One region of the Exiguobacterium sp. s11 genome, then DNA from elsewhere that is predicted to be linked to it. Evidence: riboswitches for the same ligand, from Rfam matches in the RefSeq annotation. Region 1 holds a riboswitch; each other region holds the start of a gene.

The links. A riboswitch is a leader RNA that binds a small molecule or an ion and turns the genes downstream of it on or off. The one in region 1 is predicted to bind S-adenosylmethionine.
Positions count from the first base shown of each region.
Region 2: it holds a riboswitch for S-adenosylmethionine, as region 1 does, so the genes downstream of both, metK (methionine adenosyltransferase) here and KNQ12_RS11080 (2,3-diketo-5-methylthiopentyl-1-phosphate enolase) in region 1, are expected to answer to the same signal.
Region 3: it holds a riboswitch for S-adenosylmethionine, as region 1 does, so the genes downstream of both, KNQ12_RS07255 (methionine ABC transporter ATP-binding protein) here and KNQ12_RS11080 (2,3-diketo-5-methylthiopentyl-1-phosphate enolase) in region 1, are expected to answer to the same signal.

Region 1 is NZ_JACSNF010000003.1:13,227-20,155, forward strand. It holds gene KNQ12_RS11065 (sugar ABC transporter substrate-binding protein) at 1-531, opposite strand, end outside; gene mtnA (S-methyl-5-thioribose-1-phosphate isomerase) at 543-1,592, opposite strand; gene mtnK (S-methyl-5-thioribose kinase) at 1,589-2,755, opposite strand; SAM riboswitch class I at 2,834-2,937, opposite strand; SAM riboswitch class I at 3,144-3,245, shown strand; gene KNQ12_RS11080 (2,3-diketo-5-methylthiopentyl-1-phosphate enolase) at 3,316-4,506, shown strand; gene KNQ12_RS11085 (2-hydroxy-3-keto-5-methylthiopentenyl-1-phosphate phosphatase) at 4,503-5,162, shown strand; gene KNQ12_RS11090 (methylthioribulose 1-phosphate dehydratase) at 5,159-5,779, shown strand; gene KNQ12_RS11095 (1,2-dihydroxy-3-keto-5-methylthiopentene dioxygenase) at 5,796-6,332, shown strand; gene KNQ12_RS11100 (arsinothricin resistance N-acetyltransferase ArsN1 family A) at 6,460-6,929, shown strand, end outside.
Region 2 is NZ_JACSNF010000001.1:940,667-947,595, reverse strand. It holds gene KNQ12_RS05140 (EAL and HDOD domain-containing protein) at 1-58, shown strand, start outside; gene pckA (phosphoenolpyruvate carboxykinase (ATP)) at 289-1,857, opposite strand; SAM riboswitch class I at 2,092-2,218, shown strand; gene metK (methionine adenosyltransferase) at 2,347-3,555, shown strand; gene KNQ12_RS05125 (GNAT family N-acetyltransferase) at 3,693-4,181, shown strand; gene KNQ12_RS05120 (serine aminopeptidase domain-containing protein) at 4,260-4,964, shown strand; gene mnmM (tRNA 5-(aminomethyl)-2-thiouridylate-methyltransferase MnmM) at 5,015-5,614, opposite strand; gene KNQ12_RS05110 (MDR family MFS transporter) at 5,768-6,929, shown strand, end outside.
Region 3 is NZ_JACSNF010000001.1:1,386,692-1,393,620, forward strand. It holds gene KNQ12_RS07240 (M20 family metallopeptidase) at 1-907, opposite strand, end outside; gene KNQ12_RS07245 (MetQ/NlpA family ABC transporter substrate-binding protein) at 930-1,748, opposite strand; gene KNQ12_RS07250 (methionine ABC transporter permease) at 1,768-2,418, opposite strand; gene KNQ12_RS07255 (methionine ABC transporter ATP-binding protein) at 2,408-3,436, opposite strand; SAM riboswitch class I at 3,523-3,626, opposite strand; SAM riboswitch class I at 3,876-3,977, shown strand; gene KNQ12_RS07260 (alpha/beta hydrolase) at 4,045-4,803, shown strand; gene KNQ12_RS07265 (thymidine kinase) at 4,885-5,499, opposite strand; gene KNQ12_RS07270 (DedA family protein) at 5,683-6,333, shown strand; gene KNQ12_RS07275 (type B 50S ribosomal protein L31) at 6,369-6,614, opposite strand; gene rho (transcription termination factor Rho) at 6,706-6,929, opposite strand, start outside.

The DNA of each region.
Region 1 (6,929 bases):
ACCTGGTCCGAACCAGAGTTTGATGACACGGACCGGCTTTTTGTCCGTCACCTTCGTCACTTCATCGAGCGATAGCTTCGCGAGTTGATGATCGTTTTGGAACGTTTCCGTCACACCTTTTAACGTCGTTCCTTTTTTCTTCGTGACCGTATCGAACGTTACGACCTTCAGTCCTTTGTCGACCGCTGGTTTGATCATGTCATAGGCGTAGTCTTCCTTACCGTGCGAGATGATGAGCCCATCATAATCTTGCTGAATCGCTTGCGCGACCAGCTCCTTGAACTTGACGTCGTTACCTTCCGAAATGAACGTGCTGACCTTAAAGCCAAGCGCTTCGCCTTCACTTCGTGCGCCATCAAGGAATTGTTTCGTATGGTCGTCCGATGCTAGGTTGCGGATGACGGCGATCTTGACGTCCGATTGAACCCCTTTTGGTACATCCTTGACGACCTTCGTCGTCGTGGCTTCTCCATTCGCACAAGCCGTTAGTAACAGTGCCGGTGCTAGGACGGCGTAAGCTAGTTTTTTCATGACATATCTCCTTATCCGAGGGGTTGAAGCCCTGTTAATTGTTCAATCGTTTCTTCATTCGGTTGCGTGATGACACCAAGTTCGGTGATGATGCCCGTGATGAATGTGTGTGGTGTGACATCAAACGCCGGGTTGAAGACGGCGACGCCTTCCGGTGCTGTCGCAATACCTTGGACAGTCGTCACTTCTTGCGGATCACGTTCTTCGATTTCGATCGCGTCTCCGGAAACGAGCGAGAAGTCGAACGTCGAGAGCGGTGCTGCGACGTAAAACGGAATACCAAAAGCTTGAGCAAGCAATGCCAATTGGAACGTCCCGATTTTATTCGCCGTATCGCCGTTTCGTGTAATGCGGTCGGCACCGACGATAATCGCATCGATCTGTTTTTCTTTCAGCGTATGGGCGACCATGTTGTCCGTAATTAACGTGACATCGATGCCGGCACGTTGCAGCTCCCATGTCGTCAATCGTGCTCCCTGCAGTAACGGTCGCGTCTCACTCGCAAAAACGGATAATTCGATGCCGCGTTCTTTTGCGATGTAGAACGGCGCAAGTGCCGTTCCATAAGCAGCGGTCGCAATCGATCCAGCATTACAAATCGTTAGGATCCGGTCGCCTGACTGGAACAATTCCAGTGCATGAATCCCGATTTGACGTGACGTCTGCGCATCCTGGTCGTATAAGGCGACCGTCCGTTTTTCCAACCGTTCGCGAATCTCTTCTACCGAAGTCCCGTCTTGAATGATTGGATTCAGCTGATTGAGTACATTTCGCAAATTGACGGCCGTCGGTCGTGTCGCGAGTAACGTCGCTGATGTCTCAAGCAAGGCTTGCTTGTAGACCGGAAGCGCCGCTTCAAACCGGTATGCTTCTTGAACGAGCACGAATCCCCCAAATAAACTGATCGCAGGTGCGCCCCGAACGCGCAGTTGTTTAATCGCCTCAACGGCTTGCGCGAGATCAGCAATGACTTCATAGTGCTCTTCCTGCGGTAGACGTGTCTGATCGAGAATCGTCAAGACACGGTCTTCGTAACGGATACTTTGAACGAATGTAGTCATCGGCTAAGTTCCTCCGTTACGTCAAAGTTTCGTAAATCATCGAATGTCCGGCATTCTGTACGGCGTTTGATTAACGCCGCTCCTAGACGGAGCGCGTGACGTTTCCGCTCTAAGCGTTCCGTCGTTGAATCAATTGATTCTAAATCAGCGACCGGTGCAAGACCAATCGTCCGCCGAATCAATTCGCAACCGGCAAAGCCAAGGGCATCCTGCAAGATCGTGCTCAGTACATCATCGACGAGTCCTGATGCCTGGAATGGTTCGACGGCTTCCCGTTCCCATAACGCACGGAACGTTGAAGCGAACGTCAGCCAGAACGTATCGATATCCTTGATTCGGGCGTCACGTCGTGTAGGGTAATCCGGATATGCTGCGAAGAATAGATGCGCAATGAACTGCCCGACATCAAATCCGAATGGACCATAAAAGGCGAATTCTGGATCGATGACTTTCGTTTCCGTCGCCGAGGCGAAGATGCTTCCTGTATGTAGATCGCCGTGCAGCAATGCATCTCCTTTCGTGATGAAGAGCGCTTCGAGTTTTGCGACTTCGCGTTTCAACTCATCGTCTGCCCATAGACGTGCCACCTCTTCTTCGAGTCCGGCTTCAATCTCGTTCGTCTCCGCGTCATGAAATGGATCCGTGAAGATTAATTTTTCCGTGATGTCGCACAAGTCTGGATTGTAGTACGTTCGGGCGACACGTTTCTTTTCAACCGGACCAAGCGCAAAGTCCGATGTATGGAATAACGTCCGAGCGAGATAAGAACCGATATGTTCCGCAAGCAACGGATACTGTTCACCTGCGAGTAAACCGCTTCGAACGATCGTCAAATGCGAAAGATCTTCCATGACTGTATACGCTTCTTCGTGACTAGCATGAAAAACACGTGGTACGAACGGCACGGCATGCCGTGCGAATTCGCGGAGTGCGGATTGCTCGATCCACGCCCGCTCGAGCGATAACGGCCAGCTCTCACCGACGACCTTCGCATATGGTAATGCTTGTTTTAGAATCAAGCGATGTTCGCCTTCTCGAATCCGAAAGACAAGGTTAAGATTCCCGTCGCCAATCTCTTCTGCTTCGACGGTTCCGTCGCCGATCAGTCCTAATGTCCGAACACGATCAATCGCGTCCTGTTCCGTGAATGCTTTGTATGTCATCTCAGTTTCCCCCTATGTGATACACGAAAAAGCGCCTCTTTTCGTCATCGAAAAGAGGCGCACAAAAGTCACTGCGTCCTCTTATCTCTCAGACGAAACGTCTGTTGGATGTAGCACCGTGCCTAGTGGTCGGTTGCTGCGGCGTCATCGGGCCAATTCCCTCTGCCAACTCGCGATAAGAGTCGTATGTAGTTGTCGTGTGTGATATTGATTTGAATCTTACGCAATCGACTTCCTCGCTGTCAAATCGAAATCAAGCAGAAACGGACATCATTTTTAAGTCATCTATAGAAAGAGTATTTTCAAAAAAATAAATTTTCTAAAAATAGTTTGACAAGTCACGATTCTCATGTAAAAATTGCAATTAGATTTCACAATTTCATCCAAATTCTTATCAAGAGCAGACGGAGGGACAAGCCCTACGATGTCGCAGCAACCGACCTTTTGGCACGGTGCTAATTCTTGCAGCTACTAAGCTGACAGATAAGAGTCCACGTTCGAATCATTCATGGTCTCTTGTCGCTGACGAGAGACCATTTTTTTGTTGAAGGAGGAAAGACATGGCTTATATCACTGCTACTTATCAATTGGCTGCCCGTGATCGACTCGAGCAGCGCGCTGAACAACTCGCGCTTGGTCTGACAGTCGGTTCTTGGACGGAACTGAATCATCTCGAACAACAACAACTCGCCTCGTTCAAAGGGGAAGTCGTACATACCGAAGAGCGCGATGGCAAAGGATATATCACGATTCGTTACCCGGAACATAACGTATCGCGCGACTTTTCTGCGATTCTGACGACCGTCTTCGGGAAACTCTCACTCGACGGTGAAATCAAATTAACGGAATTGCTACTACCCGATACATTTACGTCGGACTTTCCAGGTGCGAAATTCGGGATCGAAGGGGTCCGTTCCTTGATCGGTGTCGAAGATCGCCCATTGTTAATGAGCATCTTCAAAGGAGTCATCGGACGCGATTTATCGTTCCTTCGTGATCAACTCGAAGGACAACTCGCTGGTGGGATTGATCTCGTCAAAGACGATGAGATCCTATACGACAATCCGTTGACACCGACGATTGACCGGGCACGAATCGGACGTGAGGTCATCGATGCTCACTTCCACCGGACCGGTAAACGTGCGTTATATGCGATCACACTCAGTGGTCCCGTCTTTACGCTCAAGGATCAAGCCAAGCGATTGATTGATGCTGGAGCGACTGCTTTCTTGCTGAATACCTTCACATACGGACTCGACGTCTTACGCGAACTGGCAAGTGATCCGGAAATCAACGTTCCGATTTTCAATCATCCGGCATATAGCGGTGCGTTGATCGCTAGCCCGAATCACGGAGTCGCAGCTCCTGTCTTACTCGGCACATTACCGCGCGCTGCTGGAGCAGACTTGACGCTATTCCCGTCTCCTTACGGCAATGTCGCTTTGCCAAAGGATGTCGCCCGTGGCATCGCGGTCGAAGCGACCCGTCTCGGGCAGACGAAATCGATCTTCCCGGTTCCTTCAGCCGGTATTCATCCTGGACTCGTCGCTCAACTCGTACGGGACTTCGGGATCGATTCCGTCATCAACGCCGGTGGCGGCGTACATGGTCATCCGCAAGGTGCTGCGGCTGGCGTCATTGCTTTCCGTCAGGCACTCGATGCGGCACTCGCAAATGAATCCCTATCGACGGCAGCATCGCGTCATGAAGAATTACGAATTGCCCTCGACGCTTGGGGGATCAAGTCATGACCGTACGGATTCTTTGTGACTTCGACGGGACGGTGACGACACAGGATAACATCATCGCACTCATGCAGGCATTTGCGCCAGCGAGTGACTTCGAACCGTTGAAACACGGCGTACTCGACCGGACGTTATCGATCCAGAGTGGTGTCGGGCAAATGTTCTCACTTCTGCCGTCTGACGGAAAAACAGCCTATCTTGACTTTTTGTTGGAGCGTGCGGTCATTCGCGACGGATTTTCGGAGTTACTGCAGTACAGTCGTCGTCAAGGCATCGATTTTTCGATCGTCAGCGGTGGAATGGACTTTTTCGTCGAACCGATCTTAGCGCCCTTCCTCGACCAAGAACAGATTTACTGTAACGTCGCTGATTTCAGTGGTCCATTCGTCCATATCGATTGGCCAAACGCCTGCGATGCCCATTGTACGAACGGGTGCGGCTGTTGTAAAACGTCCGTTGCCCGGACACTACGTAAAGACGGTGACGTCATCATCGTCATCGGCGACTCGGTGACGGACTTCGAACTCGCAAAACAAGCGGATCGTGTCTATGCCCGTGATTATCTGATCACGTTGTGTGAAGAGAACGATATCGCCTATACACCGTTTGAGACGTTCCACGATATCGTTCATGATTTAACACGAGCGGAGGTGACAACATGACATTCATGCGACGCTATGAAGAATTACGCGCCATCAAACAAGAGCTTGCGGCGCGCGATTGGTTCCCTGGTACGAGTGGCAATCTCGCCATTCGGACATCCGGTGTCCCGGTTGAATTCCTTGTGACGGCAAGCGGAAAAGATAAACGGCAGACGACTCCTGACGACTTCGTTCATGTCGATGCGACCGGTCAATTGATCGGTGAGCAATCCGGGCGTCCTTCTGCTGAGACATTACTTCATGTCGAAGTGTTCAATCAAACGGACGCCGGTTGTTCCCTGCATGTCCATACGATTGCGAACAATGTGATTTCGGAACTCTATGGCGATCAAGGCAGTATCACCTTTTCCGGTCAAGAAATCATCAAGGCACTCGGACACTGGGAAGAGGATGCGACGGTCACGGTACCGATCATTCCGAATCATGCGGACATTCCGACGCTTGCCGCTGCTTTTGCACCTCATGTCACAGCAGACAGTGGTGCCGTCCTGATCCGCAATCACGGGATCACGGTCTGGGCACCGACCGCCTTTGAAGCAAAGAAACACCTCGAAGCCTTCGAGTTTTTATTCAATTACACGTTGACGTTGCAATCATGCCGTCAATCCATTCATTAAAAGGAGGAATCATCTCATGGCAACAGTCTTATTCCAAGAAACAAACACACGGTATACGGATCAAACGGAAGTCGCTGACTTCCTCGCGTCACGCGGCGTTCTTTACGAACAGTGGGACGTTTCGAAACTTCCAGCGCCTCTCGTTGAAAACTTCACACTGACGGATGCAGACAAACAAACGATTCTCGATACGTTCGCTCCCGAAATCAAAGACGTATCAGAACGTCGTGGGTATCAAACAGCTGATATCATCTCACTTTCGGATACGACACCGAACCTTGATGAGTTGCTCGTCAACTTCCAGAAAGAACATCACCATACGGATGATGAAGTTCGTTTCATCGTCAGCGGTCATGGCGTCTTCGCGATCAAAGACGAAGAGGTCGGCTACTATAACATCGAACTCAATCCTGGTGATTTGATTTCCGTTCCTGTTAACACACGCCACTACTTTACGCTTCAAGACGATCGTAAAGTCGTCGCCGTCCGAATCTTCGTCACGACAGACGGCTGGGTTCCGATTTATGAAAACGAGACGTCAACGGTCTCTTAAGAACGATAAAAGCGGCGACTTTCTTCTATTAGGAAGGGAATCGCCGCTTTTTCTTATCGCACAAACATATCACTACATTGATACGTAACAGATATAATGAAGGAAAAGCGATGAGGAAGTGAGCGTCATGCATATTCGTCCCGTAACGGAACACGACTTACCAGCGATTCTCGCCATCTATAACGAAGGTATTGAAGATCGGATCGCAACGCTTGAGACCGACCAAAAGGACTTATCCTTCATGACCCAGTGGTATGAGGAACGAACCGATCGATATGCCGGTTATGTCGCTGAAGATGACACAGGTGTCCTCGGCTTCATTTCACTCGATCCGTATAATCCGCGTCCTGTCTACGCATCCGTCGGTGAGATTTCGGTTTATATCACCCGGACTCATCGTGGACAAGGGATTGGTACACGTTTGCTTGAAACGGCTGAGCAACACGCCCGTGATCATCAGATGCATAAACTCATTCTCTTCACCTTCCCATTCAATAAAATCGGACAAAAACTCTATATCCGCTCCGGGTTCCGGATCGTCGGAACGTTTAAGGAGCAAGGACAGTTGAACGGCGAATATGTCGACGTCATGGCGAT
Region 2 (6,929 bases), on a different contig from region 1:
AGAGTGGCTCATGCAGCGAGAAAAACATATTCAAGAAGAGTCAGACTCGATCATATAACTAAAAAAGAGTTTGAAGACTTTTTTCTAGACATAAGACGACGTGTAATCATTCTCTTAACTGAGTAGGATTACACGTTTTTATTCGTCTCGAATCGCCTAATAGGAAGAATTTCTAAGGATTAAGGAGTAACTAAAAAATCTGAGTCCGTGAAGACCGGACTCAGATTTTTTAGTTACTTGATGTAAATTCGGTGTCTATCTTTTTGATGCAAGTCAGAAAACTCTACTTTATAGGCGCGGACCAGCTGACTTGATCGCATCCGTCGCACTCTCGAAACGAAGGAAATTGTTCTGGAATTTCTCAGCAAGCGAACGCGCTTGTGTGTCGTATTCGTCCGGATTCGACCAGACGCGTACCGGGTTGAGTAACTCACTTGGAACACCAGGAACTTCGAGCGGCATATGAAGTCCAAAGATCGGGTGTTCTTCTGTTGGAATCGTTGCAAGTGTGCCGTTAACGGCAGCGTTGACCATCGTCCGTGTATAAGATAGCTTCATGCGGCTACCTGTTCCGTAAGCACCGCCTGTCCAGCCCGTGTTGACGAGATAAACGGTAACACCATGACGATCAATCAATTCGCCGAGCATCGTCGCATACTTTTCAGGCATCAGTGGAAGGAATGGTGAACCGAAGCACGTCGAGAAGGTCGCTTCTGGTTCCGTGACCCCACGTTCTGTTCCAGCGAGTTTTGATGTATATCCTGATAGGAAGTGATACATCGCTTGTTCTTTCGTCAATTTGCTGATCGGAGGCAAGACGCCGTACGCATCAGCTGTCAAGAAGACAATCGTCTTCGGATGACCAGCGCGTGACGGAACAGCGATGTTATCGATTGCCGTAATCGGATAAGCAGCACGCGTATTTTCCGTCAACGATGTATCATCGTAATCAGGATGACGGGCTTCGTCGAGTACGACGTTCTCAAGGACGGTTCCGAAACGGATCGCGTCAAAGATTTGCGGTTCTTTTTCACGCGATAGATTGACCGTCTTCGCGTAACATCCGCCTTCGATGTTGAAGACACCATCGTGCGACCAACCATGCTCATCGTCACCGATCAATTGACGGCTATCATCGGCTGAAAGGGTGGTCTTACCAGTACCAGATAGACCGAAGAACAAGGCGACGTCGCCTTCGTGTCCGACGTTTGCCGAGCAGTGCATCGAAAGGACGTTTTCTTGTGGTAAGAGGTAGTTCATGACGGAAAAGATCGACTTTTTGATTTCTCCAGCGTATTCCGTTCCACCAATCAAGACGATTCGGTGTTCGAACGACATCGCGATGAACGTCTCGGAGTTCGTTCCGTCAACGGTAGGATCTGCTTTGAAATGTGGCGCGTAGACGACCGTGAACGGTTCGAAGGCAGCCACTTCAGGATACTCGCGTAAAAAGAGTTGTTTGGCAAACAGGTTATGCCAAGCATATTGTGTGAGCACACGGACCGGAAGGGTGAAGTGCGTATCTGCTCCAGCAGCAGCTTCTGTGTAGTAAAGATGATCAGCTTCGTTCATGTAACGAAGAACCTTTTGCAACAATTGTTCAAATTTGTCTCCATCCATTGGTTGGTTGACATGACCCCAATCAATGTGAGACTCGCAGGAAGAATCACGGACGATGAACTTATCTTTTGGTGAACGACCTGTAAATTTCCCCGTTTCTACAGATAATGCGCCGTTCTCAGCAAGGACACCTTCTTCGTTTCGAATCGCATGTTCGACAAGTTCAGCAACAGATAGTTGTTTGAACACATGCTCTTTCTTGAGTAGTTCTTCGATATTCAGGACCGTCATCGGCATCCTGACCCCACCTTTCCCCTACGTTGGTTTTGGCTCACTGTATTTAGTATGACACATTTATTATATATGACATACTAAAGAGAGAGCAATCATTTTCTAGTGCTGATTTCTATTTATCTGGAAACGCTTTCAGCATTAACAGTTTAACATCTCTTTCAAAAAGTTTCGACTAGAATTTGAAACCTTGCTTGACAGAGTAGTTACAACTTTATATCATGTAATTCGTAACGGATACTCTTATTCTGAGCAGGTGGAGGGAACAAGGCCCGAAGAAACCCGGCAACCGTCCTACATTAATTCACATATTAATGAGGGAAAAGGTGCTCTCCTGAAGCGAAGTAAACACTTCGAACGATAAGAGGGTAAAGGAAGAACGCACAACCTTTCCCTGACCATTTTTTGGACTTGGAAAGGTTTTTTTCATTTTACCGTCCCACTCAACTAGGGGAAATGAGTACACCGTCAAATTCTTTTTTGGGAGGGTCATACATGACAAACCTTAATCGCCGACTATTCACGTCGGAGTCAGTCACTGAAGGTCATCCAGATAAAATCTGTGACCAAATTTCGGATTCAATTCTTGATGCAATCCTCGCAGCGGATCCAAACGCGCGTGTTGCGGCAGAAACTTCTGTTACAACAGGTCTCGTTCTCGTTGCAGGTGAGATCACGACATCCACTTACGTCGACATTCCAAAAGTCGTTCGTGAAACGATTCGTGAGATCGGTTATACACGCGCGAAATACGGTTTCGACGCGGACACATGTGCTGTATTGACATCAATCGATGAGCAATCAGCAGACATCGCTCTTGGTGTAGACCAAGCGCTTGAAGCACGTGAAGGTAGCATGTCTGATGCAGAAATTGATGCAATCGGTGCAGGAGACCAAGGTCTCATGTTCGGTTACGCAACGAAAGAAACACCAGAACTCATGCCACTTCCAATCTCGCTTTCACACCGTCTCGCACGCCGTTTGGCAGAAGTGCGTAAAAACGGTCAACTCGACTACCTTCGTCCGGACGGAAAAACACAAGTCACGGTCGAATACAACGAGAACAACGAGCCGGTTCGTGTCGATACGATCGTCATCTCGACACAACACGCGGAAGAAGTTACGCTTGAGCAAATTCAAGCTGACTTGAAAGAACACGTCATCACACCGGTCATCCCGGCTGAATACATCGACGCAGCAACGAAATTCTTCATCAATCCAACTGGTCGTTTCGTCATCGGCGGACCACAAGGAGATGCTGGATTGACGGGTCGTAAGATCATCGTTGATACGTATGGTGGATACGCACGCCATGGCGGTGGAGCATTCTCTGGTAAAGATCCAACAAAAGTCGACCGTTCAGCTGCATACGCAGCACGTTACGTCGCGAAGAACCTCGTTGCTGCAGGTCTTGCAGACAAAGCAGAAGTTCAACTCGCGTACGCAATCGGTGTCGCGCACCCGGTATCAATCGCGGTTGATACATTCGGTACAGGAAAACTTCCTGAAGCACAACTCGTCGAATTGGTTGCTGAAAACTTCGATCTTCGTCCGGCTGGAATCATCAACATGCTTGATCTCCGTCGTCCGATCTATCGTCAAACAGCTGCATACGGTCACTTCGGTCGTACAGATGTTGAGCTTCCATGGGAGCAAACAGATAAAGCAGCAGTTCTTGAAGAACAGGCAAAACGTTTCGCATAATCAAAAAGTCCGAGAACCCTACGCGGGTTTTCGGACTTTTTTGTTTACGTGGAACTTTGCAGGAAACGAATGTTTTTTCTAGAAGAGGGTAAAAGTACATGAGTCGATTCGTATGAATACAAAGGGGGGTTCCGATTATGGAAATACGCGAAGCTATTCCAGCCGATGCAGGACGTATTCATGACATTGCCGTCACATCCTGGTTGGATACGTACGCAGAAATCTATTCCGAGCGCTCGAAAGCGCATTTCGTGCAGGAAGCGTATCCGCAAGAGGAGGTTGTTCGTGCGATTCGGACGGCAGAAGAAGCACGGGGAGAGTATTTTTATGTCGGAATCATCGATGAGGAAATCGTCGGTTTCATTCATGCTGTTGATGTTGAGGGAACGTGGGAAATCATTCGTCTGTACGTCTTACCGAAATATCAGCAAAACGGAATCGGACGACGATTGATCCGTGAACTCGAACGACAAGGAGCCGTCCCACTCGAAGTATATGTGGAGGCACGTAACTATAAAGCGCGTCAGTTCTTGACCTCATTCGGTTTTGAAGAACTCAGTGAGATGACGGAAGAAGTCTTTGGGCAAGTAGAATCTGTCATTCGCCTTCGCCATGTCGCCTCGTGAAATCCGTCTTGGGACGGTTTTGTGTGCGTTTGAAATAAGGTATCGTAAATAGGAAGTATGAAGTGAAGAGGTGAGTTTGTGGTTGAACAACCAACAGGAATCATCGTATTAGTCTATCCGTTACAACTGCGTGCCCGTCCGAGTGAAGCTTTGATTCGGGTACTCGAACGAGAGTATGAAGTATTGCTCGTCGACGCCCCACGTCGTATCTCGTTTGAAGAACATGGTCAACTGTTAAAAGAAGCATTACGTGAAGCCGGGAAACGCAAGCTACCGATTCATATCGTCGCCTGTAGCATGGGCGCACTCGTCGTCAATCGTCTGTTGCAAGAATATGAATTACCGGTAGCAAGCCTTGCATTCATTTCACCGTTGTTTGATTGGCACCCTTCGAAACAACTCGGAGGCGTCAAACAAGTCTTCGCAAGTGCGTTCGATCGTTTCCGGCCCGATGCGCCACTCGGTACGTTGCCGTTTGGTCAAAGTACGGAAGATACCGTTCGCATCGGTGAACTGACCTATGCACAGTACCGGGAAATCGAAGAAGAGATCGTCGTACATGACGAAGAACGAAAAAAACTGCCGCGTGTGAACTTGGCTTGTTTTTATGCACCGGACGATCAGTTCGCAGACGTCAAGCTGACACTTGAAGTATGCCGGAAAATGGGTGGCGATCAGATTTACTTACAACGTCTACACGGTTTTCCGCATTTTAGTTTCGAACGGTTGAACACACGGTTTGCAGAAAAATTAATGTTGTTCTTTAAGCTTGTTGAAGAATGAAATAACAAAAGTGATGCCTCTAAAAAAGGGGCATCACTTTTTTGTGCCCATCATCCGCGTACTTTTTTCTCGATCGCGATGATGAACGGGGGATGATTTTGTTGGTTCAAGAAGCGATACTGGAGAACGGCATAATCTTGCTGATCAAGGGCTGTGACGTAATCGAGGACAGCGTCACGTTCTCGTTTTCCTTCCAAGTGACCGTGATAGACGACGAGGACGACAAGACCGCCGGGAGCGAGGACCGGGAGGAGGGCATCGAGTGCTTCAAGCGTCTCTTCTCCGGTCGTCGTGATTGATTTGTCGCTTCCAGGCAGGTATCCGAGATTGAAGACACCAGCGCGGACAGGACGTTGTTCGTCCGAAAGACGGGCACCGACATGGATGTGGCTTTCATGGTAAAGGTCGACGCGTGCTAACATTCCGGCTTCGTCGAGACGTCGCGTCGACTCCTCAATGGCTTGTGCCTGGACGTCGAACGCAAGAACCCTTCCTTCTGGACCGACACGTTCTGCTAAAAACTGTGTATCATGTCCATTTCCGGCAGTCATATCGACGACGCAGTCTCCGGGCTCGATAACGGACTCGAGTAATTGTTTCGTATAAGGTAATACACGGGCAAGTGACATGGCATAGACTCCTGTTCCTATAGTCTGTTTTTCTAGTAATGGTTCAGTATGTGCAAGATTCTTTCTGCATTATATCATTTTTTGATTCGTTGACGAAAAGCGAAGTAGCTTGACAGTTAGGGGACGGATTGCGTAAAGTGGCAAGGTTGAGAATGAAATAGGAGGACCACAGGTATGCCAAAATTACCAAAAGCGGTCTGGATCCTCGTCCTTGCGATGGCCATCAATACGACGGGATCCTCTTTTTTATGGCCGTTTAATACATTATATATTCATGAATATTTAGGAGAGTCGATGACAAAAGCAGGGATGGCATTGTTCGTCAACTCTGCCTTAGCAATCGTCGGAAACTACTTAGGTGGAAAAGCGTTTGACCGTCTCGGTGGCAAGAAGACGCTTGTCATCAGTGTCATCGGACTTGTCCTGTCTTCCGTTGGCTTGTTGCTATTTCATCAGACGTACCTCGGATACGTCGCGATGCTTGGATTGATTGGATTCGTCGGTGGGATGGTTTTTCCGACGATCTACGCGATGACGGGTGTCATCTGGCCGGAAGGCGGGCGCCGTGCCTTTAATGCGATCTATGTCGCACAAAACGTCGGTGTAGCGCTCGGGACAGCAGTCAGTGGTCAAATCGCTGCCTTTTCGATTCAGTACATCTTCATCGCCAATCTCGTCCTCTACATCGCCTTTGCCATCATTTTGTTAGTCGGTTTATCCTGGATTCAGGCACCAGCGCGGATGCATGCGGCACATGACGAGATCGAAACGACACGCACACCCCTTGCGCGCGGTGCGGCACGGACGATGTTGCTCGTCTCGATCGGGTATGCCTTACTTTGGTTCGTTTATGTGCAATGGCAAGGAACCTTTGCCGTACACACGAAATCGCTCGGTGTCACGATTTCCGAGTACTCGATTCTTTGGACGATCAACGGAGCACTCATCGTGTTCGCACAACCTTTATTAACACCAATTCTCCGGTGGTTTGGAGATGACTTGAAGCGACAATTGATGACCGGTACAGGAATCTTCCTCTTGTCTTATCTGATCGTTCCGTTCGCAGGCGGCTTCAAGATGTTCCTCGTCGCGATGATCATTTTGACGATTGGTGAGATGTTCATCTGGCCAGCGGTTCCTGCTATGGCGGCGAGACTCGCGCCAATCGGAAAAGAAGGAGAGTTCCAGGGATACGTCAATATTGCCGCTTCAGCGGGACGGATGATCAGTCCGACCGTCGGAGGGTTGATCTACGATTTATCCGGTATGTCAGCGGTCTTCTTGACATTGATTGGATTGATTCTGTTAGCAGGCGTCGTATTCCTTCGTGCCATTC
Region 3 (6,929 bases), on a different contig from region 1:
CTTCTTGGAACAGACGGTCGAACGTCCGATTGAAGACAAGGTTATCGACTTCATTTTGGAAGGCGATGACATCGAGCGTCGCCCCAGTCGCGAGTGCCGCGCCTTGGGCGACGGCTTTGACTTTTTCCGTGACGGCATTCAATCGTTCCCGTGTCGTTGCCCGGATGAAGAAACGTGCTCTTGCGTATTCCGGGATGATGTTCGGCGCATCGCCTCCATGCGTGATGATCCCGTGGATCCGGACATCGTCTGGTAACTGCTGACGTAAGGCATTGATTCCATTGAAGAGTTGAATGACAGCGTCGAGGGCGTTGATGCCTTCTTCCGGTGACGCCGCTGCGTGTGCCGGACGACCCGTAAAGGCAAAGTCGAGTGGATCGACCGCAAGGGAAGAACCCGTGATCCGTGTTTGTCCCGACGGATGGACCATCAAGGCTGCATCGATTCCTTCGAGTAACTGATGTTTGACGAAACTGCCTTTCGCACTACCGTTCGGTCCACCTTCCTCGGCTGGTGTTCCAAGGACAACGACACTCCCGCCGACTTCATCGAGCACTTTACTGAGCGCGATCGCCGCTGCGACGCTCGTCGTGCCGATGATATTATGACCGCACGCGTGACCAATACCCGGCAACGCATCGTATTCAGCAAGAAAGGCAATCGTTGCGCCTGGTCGGTCGCTCGATTTCTTCGCGAAGAACGCGGTATCGTGCCCCGCAACGCCGAGTTCTACTGTAAAACCTTCCGCTGTTAGACGTTCCGCATGGAGCCGCGAAGCAAAGAATTCCTCGTTCCCGATTTCCGGCGTTGCATGAATCCGGTGACTTGTCTCAAGATACGATTCCCGTTTTTGTTCGATATCCTGTTCAATCGTCTCTACCCATGTCGTGCGTACTGGTGTCGTCATACTGTCCACTCTCCTTTTGAAATTATTCGCCGATGTCGCTCAGTGGAACGAACGTCGGGATCGTACTGCCTTTGTATTCTTTTTTGATGAAGGCCGCGACATCTTTTTGTTGATACAGCGATGCGATTTTTTTCAGTTCTTTTTTGTTCTTGTCTTCCGTCCGTGTCGCGATGATGTTGATGTATGGTTTTGCTGTCTCGTTCTCATGAACGATCGAGTCCTTGATCGGGTTGAAGCCAGCGTCAACGGCGATGCCATTGTTGATGATTGATGCCGCGACGTCCGGTAAGACGCGTGGCGTTTGTCCAGCGACGATCGGAACGATTTTCAGCTTTTTCGGATTCTCGACGATCTTATCGACCGAACCGTTGCCATCGAAGTCGTCCGGTAGCTTGATCAGACCTGCTTCTTGCAGTAACAAGAGGGCGCGTCCCATGTTCGTCGCTTCGTTCGGAACAGCGATTTTTCCGCCATTTGGAATATCTTTGACATCCTTGTATTTATCCGAGTAGATCCCCATCGGTGCGATGACAGTCGTCGCAATCGGCGATAGCTTCAAGTTATGTTCTTTCTTGAAAGCGTTGAAGTAGGAAATCGTCTGGAAGGCATTGGCGTCGATCTCACCCTCAGCCAGTGCCATGTTCGGCTGGACATAATCGGAGAACTTGACGAGTTCGATTTTGATGCCTTCCTTCTCTGCTTTTTTGGCGACATAATCCCAAACTTGTGTGTCTGAACCGCTGACACCGAGCTTGATCGTCTTTTCGTCTTCTCCTGATGCTGCGCACCCGGCAAATAAAATCGTCGTGAGTGTTGCTCCAATTGCTACTGCTTTTTTCATGACTGAATCGCTCCCTTGATTAATGTCTTCTGATTTTTCGTGCGACGATGTTGCCTGTCGTCTGTAAGCCTTGGACTAAGATGACGAGAATCCCGACCGTGATGATCATGACTTTCGTATCAAACCGTTGATAGCCGTAAGTAATTGCTAAGTCACCCAAACCGCCACCACCGATGGCGCCTGCCATCGCCGACGCCCCGATCAAGCCGACCGTCGCGATCGTTAAGTTCAGGATGAGTGAACCGAGTGCTTCCGGTAGGAGGAAGCGGAAAATCGTTTGAAACGGTGTCGCGCCCATCGCTTCTGCTGCTTCAAGAACGCCTTTATCGACTTCGAGTAAAGAACTCTCGATCAGACGCGCCATGTACGGTGCAGCGTAAAAGACGAGCGGAACGATTGCGGCTTCTGTTCCGATCGATGTCTGAACGATCAAGCGCGTCAACGGGATGATTGCGACGAGTAAGATGATGAACGGAATCGAGCGGAAAATATTGACGATACTGTTGAAGAACGTGAACAGCGGGACATTTTCAAGCAATGCTCCTTTTCGCGTGACGACAAGCAGGATACCGAGTGGCAAGCCGATCAAGGTCGAGAACAAGAGCGAAACGGATACCATCGTCATCGTCTGCAAAAATGCTGTCCAAATATCACTGTAGTTAACTAGCATCAGCGAGCACCTCCTCAACGGTTACCTGTGCCTGATCGATGTAGTGTAAGGCACGTTTCACTTCTGTCGTCTCACCGATCAGTTCAACGAGTAATGTGCCGAACGGCGTCTCCTGCAACTCCGTGATGCTACCGTGCAGGATATTGACATCGACGTCGAAGCGTTTTGCGACTTGCGATAAGAGTGGTTGTCCGGTGTGATGTCCAAGGAAGTGAATCTTATAGATTGGATGCGCATTCCGGGACTCGATCAACTGACGAATCGACGCTGGAATCTCGTCATGCATGACGGAGCGAACGAAATTTTTCGCTGTCTCAGTCTGCGGGTTTGAAAAGACATCAAAGACCGTTCCTGACTCGATTAGCTTCCCAGCTTCGATGACGGCTACACGATCGCAAATCTCCCGGATGACGCCCATCTCGTGGGTAATCAAAAGAATCGTGATCCCGTACTCGGCATTGATCCGTTTTAATAACTGAAGAATATGATGTGTCGTCTGGGGATCAAGTGCTGACGTCGCTTCGTCACATAAAAGGACGGAAGGTTGCGTCGCGAGTGCCCGGGCGATACCAACGCGCTGTTTCTGCCCACCCGACAATTGATCTGGATAATGATCCGCCTTGTCCGCGAGATCGACGAATTCGAGCAACTCCGTCACCCGACGGCGAATCTCATCTTTCTTGACGCCTGCGAGAACGAGTGGTTTTGCAACGTTCGTAAAGACCGTGTTCGCATTCAATAGATTGAAGTGCTGAAAGATCATTCCAATCCGTTGTTTTGCTTGGCGTAATTTTTTCGGAGACAGTTGCGTTAAATCTTCCCCATCGACCGTCACCGTTCCTGACGTCGGTCGTTCTAACAGATTGACACAGCGGAGCAGTGAACTTTTCCCGGCACCGCTAAAGCCGATGACACCAAAGATTTCGCCTTTCTCGATCGTCAGGTCGACACCGTCGAGCGCTGCAATCGTCTGATCTTTCGTGACGTACGTTTTTTTGACTTGATGAAATGCAATCATTCCGTTTTCCCCCTTCATTCAACAAAAAAGGTCCCTTCTTGAGAAACAAGAAGAGACCTGGATCCGCACAGTGGCAGAATCCACTCCACTCATCTCTCAGACATCTGTCTGATGGAATTGGCACAGTGCTCATAATGAGTCTGTTGCCGAGGTTTCGTAGGGCCAGTCCCTCCACCTCTCTGGATAAGTATTGCGGTATGAAATTCGTATGTGTGTTGTTGCGTTGTTGCTTATGTCGTAAAACTAATTTTTACATTACGGGTCGAAACTTTAAAAGTCAACCAACTTTGCAAAAATAATCCATTTGGCGCATATCGATGGATTTACAAGTTATGAATTAGCTTAATGAACGGATCACGATTCGTCAAGAAAGATTTGACAAGTCATTTTTGGTCGTGCTACCATCGTTTCAATGATTATTCCGACAATTCCAATATGATATTTATCAAGAGTGAACGAGAGACCTGGCTCTATGACTTCACGGCAACCTGCAATTTGTAAGGTGCTCCGACCAGCAAAGCGCGGCTTTGGATGATACGGTGAAAAACTCGTGGGCGTCCAAGAAGTGACGTCGACGAGTTTTTTTCATGAATGGAGGAAAAATAGTAATGATGAACTATCCTGTATTGACTGGTGCTGAAGCGTTTTATTTTCAAGGTGGATCGATCGGCATTCTAATCTGTCATGGTTTTAACGCCACTCCGCAAAGTGTCCGGGACGTCGGTGAGGCATTCGCTGCTGAAGGTTTTACCGTCTATGCCCCGCGCTTACGTGGACATGGAACGAACGTCCGCGAGTTCGAACAATCGACTGCTCGATGTTGGAAGCAAAGCCTGCAAGACGGCTATGAACGTTTACAAGAAACATGCGATCAAGTCTTCGTCATCGGTCAATCGATGGGTGCGACGCTTGCGCTGTCGCTCGCCGCTGACGGGATTCCGTTTGCCGGCATCATTACGATCAATGCCGCACTCTCCGTTCCATCCTATGAATCACTTTCGTTCGAGGACGGTCCAGAGTATTTACCGGAAGGCGCACCGGACATTAAGCGAGCAGCCTTTGAAATCATCTATGATCTTGTTCCGAGCCGTTGTGCGTTCGAACTTGTTCGCCTAATGGATGAAACAAAAGGACGCCTTGGATCGATCCTTCTACCGACATTGATTCTTTACTCAGCGACCGATCACGTCGTTCCACCTTCGAGCTCGGATTATCTGCACCAGCACATCGGAACAAATGATAAACGAAGCTACTGTTTACTGAACTCGTATCACGTTGCGACACTCGATCATGATCAGGATTTGATTGTTCGTGAGACGATTCGCTTTATCGAACAATCGTGTCAGTTTTCGCAAGAAACAGGCTGAATCAAAAAAACAGCTATTCGTTTCCATATGGAAGCAAATAGCTGCTACATCAAAGGATGACCATCATCGGTACGTCTTTTTTTAATTTTCTTGGTGCTGCACCGATTGGAGCGGCTTCGGTTTTCCAGGTACCTCATGGCAATGACGGCAACGTGGCTCATACGATTCCGACGCTCCGACTAGGATGATCGGATCATCGTAGTTCGCTGGTTTCCCGTCAATCAAACGTTGTGTCCGGGAAGCCGGATCCCCACATGAAAGACAGATGGCTTGTAGCTTCGTCACGAATTCTGCACGCGCCAGTAATTCAGGCATTTTCCCGAATGGCTCTGCCCGGAAATCTTGATCAAGGCCTGCACAAATGACGCGTTTTCCGTCTTGTGCGAGTGCTTCGATGACTTGTACGATCTCATCATCAAAGAATTGAACTTCATCAATGCCAACGATTTGTGTTTCTTCTGCTACTGCCGCGTAGAGATCACGACTCGTCGCCATCGGAATCGCTACGACAGAGTTGCCAACGTGAGAGACGACATGCTCTTCATGGTACCGGTCGTCGATTGCCGGCTTGAATACTTGCACGGGCAGTTTGCCGTACTGCGCCCGTCTGACACGACGAATCAACTCTTCCGATTTCCCGGAAAACATACTGCCACAAATTACTTCGATCCAGCCGTACTGATTTATTACATGCATCATCGTCCGACACCGTCCTCTAAAAATAGTCACTTTAACGAGTATAGCCCGAAACGGTATCGAGAAAAAGGGTTGACTTCCGGAAATCAAAATTCATTTTTTCTTTCCCTAGAATTTTTGTCCTTTCATTCCAACTGCCCCCTATTTCCTGTACACTGAAGAAGAAGATTCTCACGAAAGAAGGTGTCCCCGATTCATCATCTCTTACATGACATCCTGCACCAATATGGTGCCCTTGGTCTCTCCGTCCTTCTCGCAGGTGGTATCGTGGGATTGCCGGTTCCTGATGAGACCCTGCTCGTTTTGTCCGGATTTTGGATGCATCAAGGCAATCTACCACTCGTCGGTACGATTCTCGCCGCTTACGCCGGCAGTTGCATCGGGATGACGATCAGCTATTTACTCGGATTAAAACTCGGTATGCCACTACTACACCGCGTTGGACCGAAAATGCGTATCTCAGAAAAACATATTCTTTCCGCTGAAGCCGGTTTTCGTCGTTACGGAAAATCGGTCTTGATCATCGGTTACTACATACCTGGTCTCCGCCAACTCTCTGCCTTTTTTGCAGGCGTCTCAAAAATGCCGTTTCGCGTTTTTGCGAGTTATGCGTATACAGGTGCCTTGATTTGGATCAGCGTGTTCTTAGGTGCCGGTTACTTCGTCGGCCGCCATCTCTCGTTCCATAAAGTCATGGACTATGTCTTGGCACATCCGGAAGTCATGCCCTATTTAATCGGGATTGCTGGCGGAATCGCCTTCTCGTTCGTCTTGAAGACGTATCTCACTTATCGTTCACAATTCAGTCTATACAAAAACAGCCTGCTTCCGTAATGGAGGCAGGCTGTTTTTTAAGAACCAACAAGTAATTACTTGCGGCCGTATTTTTTGTTGAAGCGATCGACACGACCATCTGCCGCGTTGAACTTTTGACGACCTGTGTAGAATGGGTGCGAGTCTGAAGACACATCCACACGGATGAGTGGGTACTCGTTACCATCTTCCCAAGTGATCGTTTCGTTCGAAGAACGAGTAGAACCGCTTAAGAATTTGTACTCAGTCGTTGAATCCATAAATACTACTTTGTTGTAGTTAGGGTGAATTCCTTGTTTCATGGTTGATTTCTCTCCTTCCGCCCTGGTTCATTTGCTGAGCCAGAGTAAGTTACCTTCCTATACTAAACGATTTTTTTATGCGTCGCAATAGTTATTTTTCTGTCGTCGTTTCCTTCTTGACGGTACGTGGTTTAGCTGGCGCGCGTCGGACCGCCTTCTTCTGTTCTTTCTCAAGTACGACGAAAAATTCTTCATTATTTTTCGTATCACGAATCTTACGCAGGAACGTATCGACGAACTCGTTCGACTCGTTCATCGTCCGGCGAATCGCCCAAAGCGCATCAAGCTGCTCTTTCGGAAGCAACAGTTCTTCCT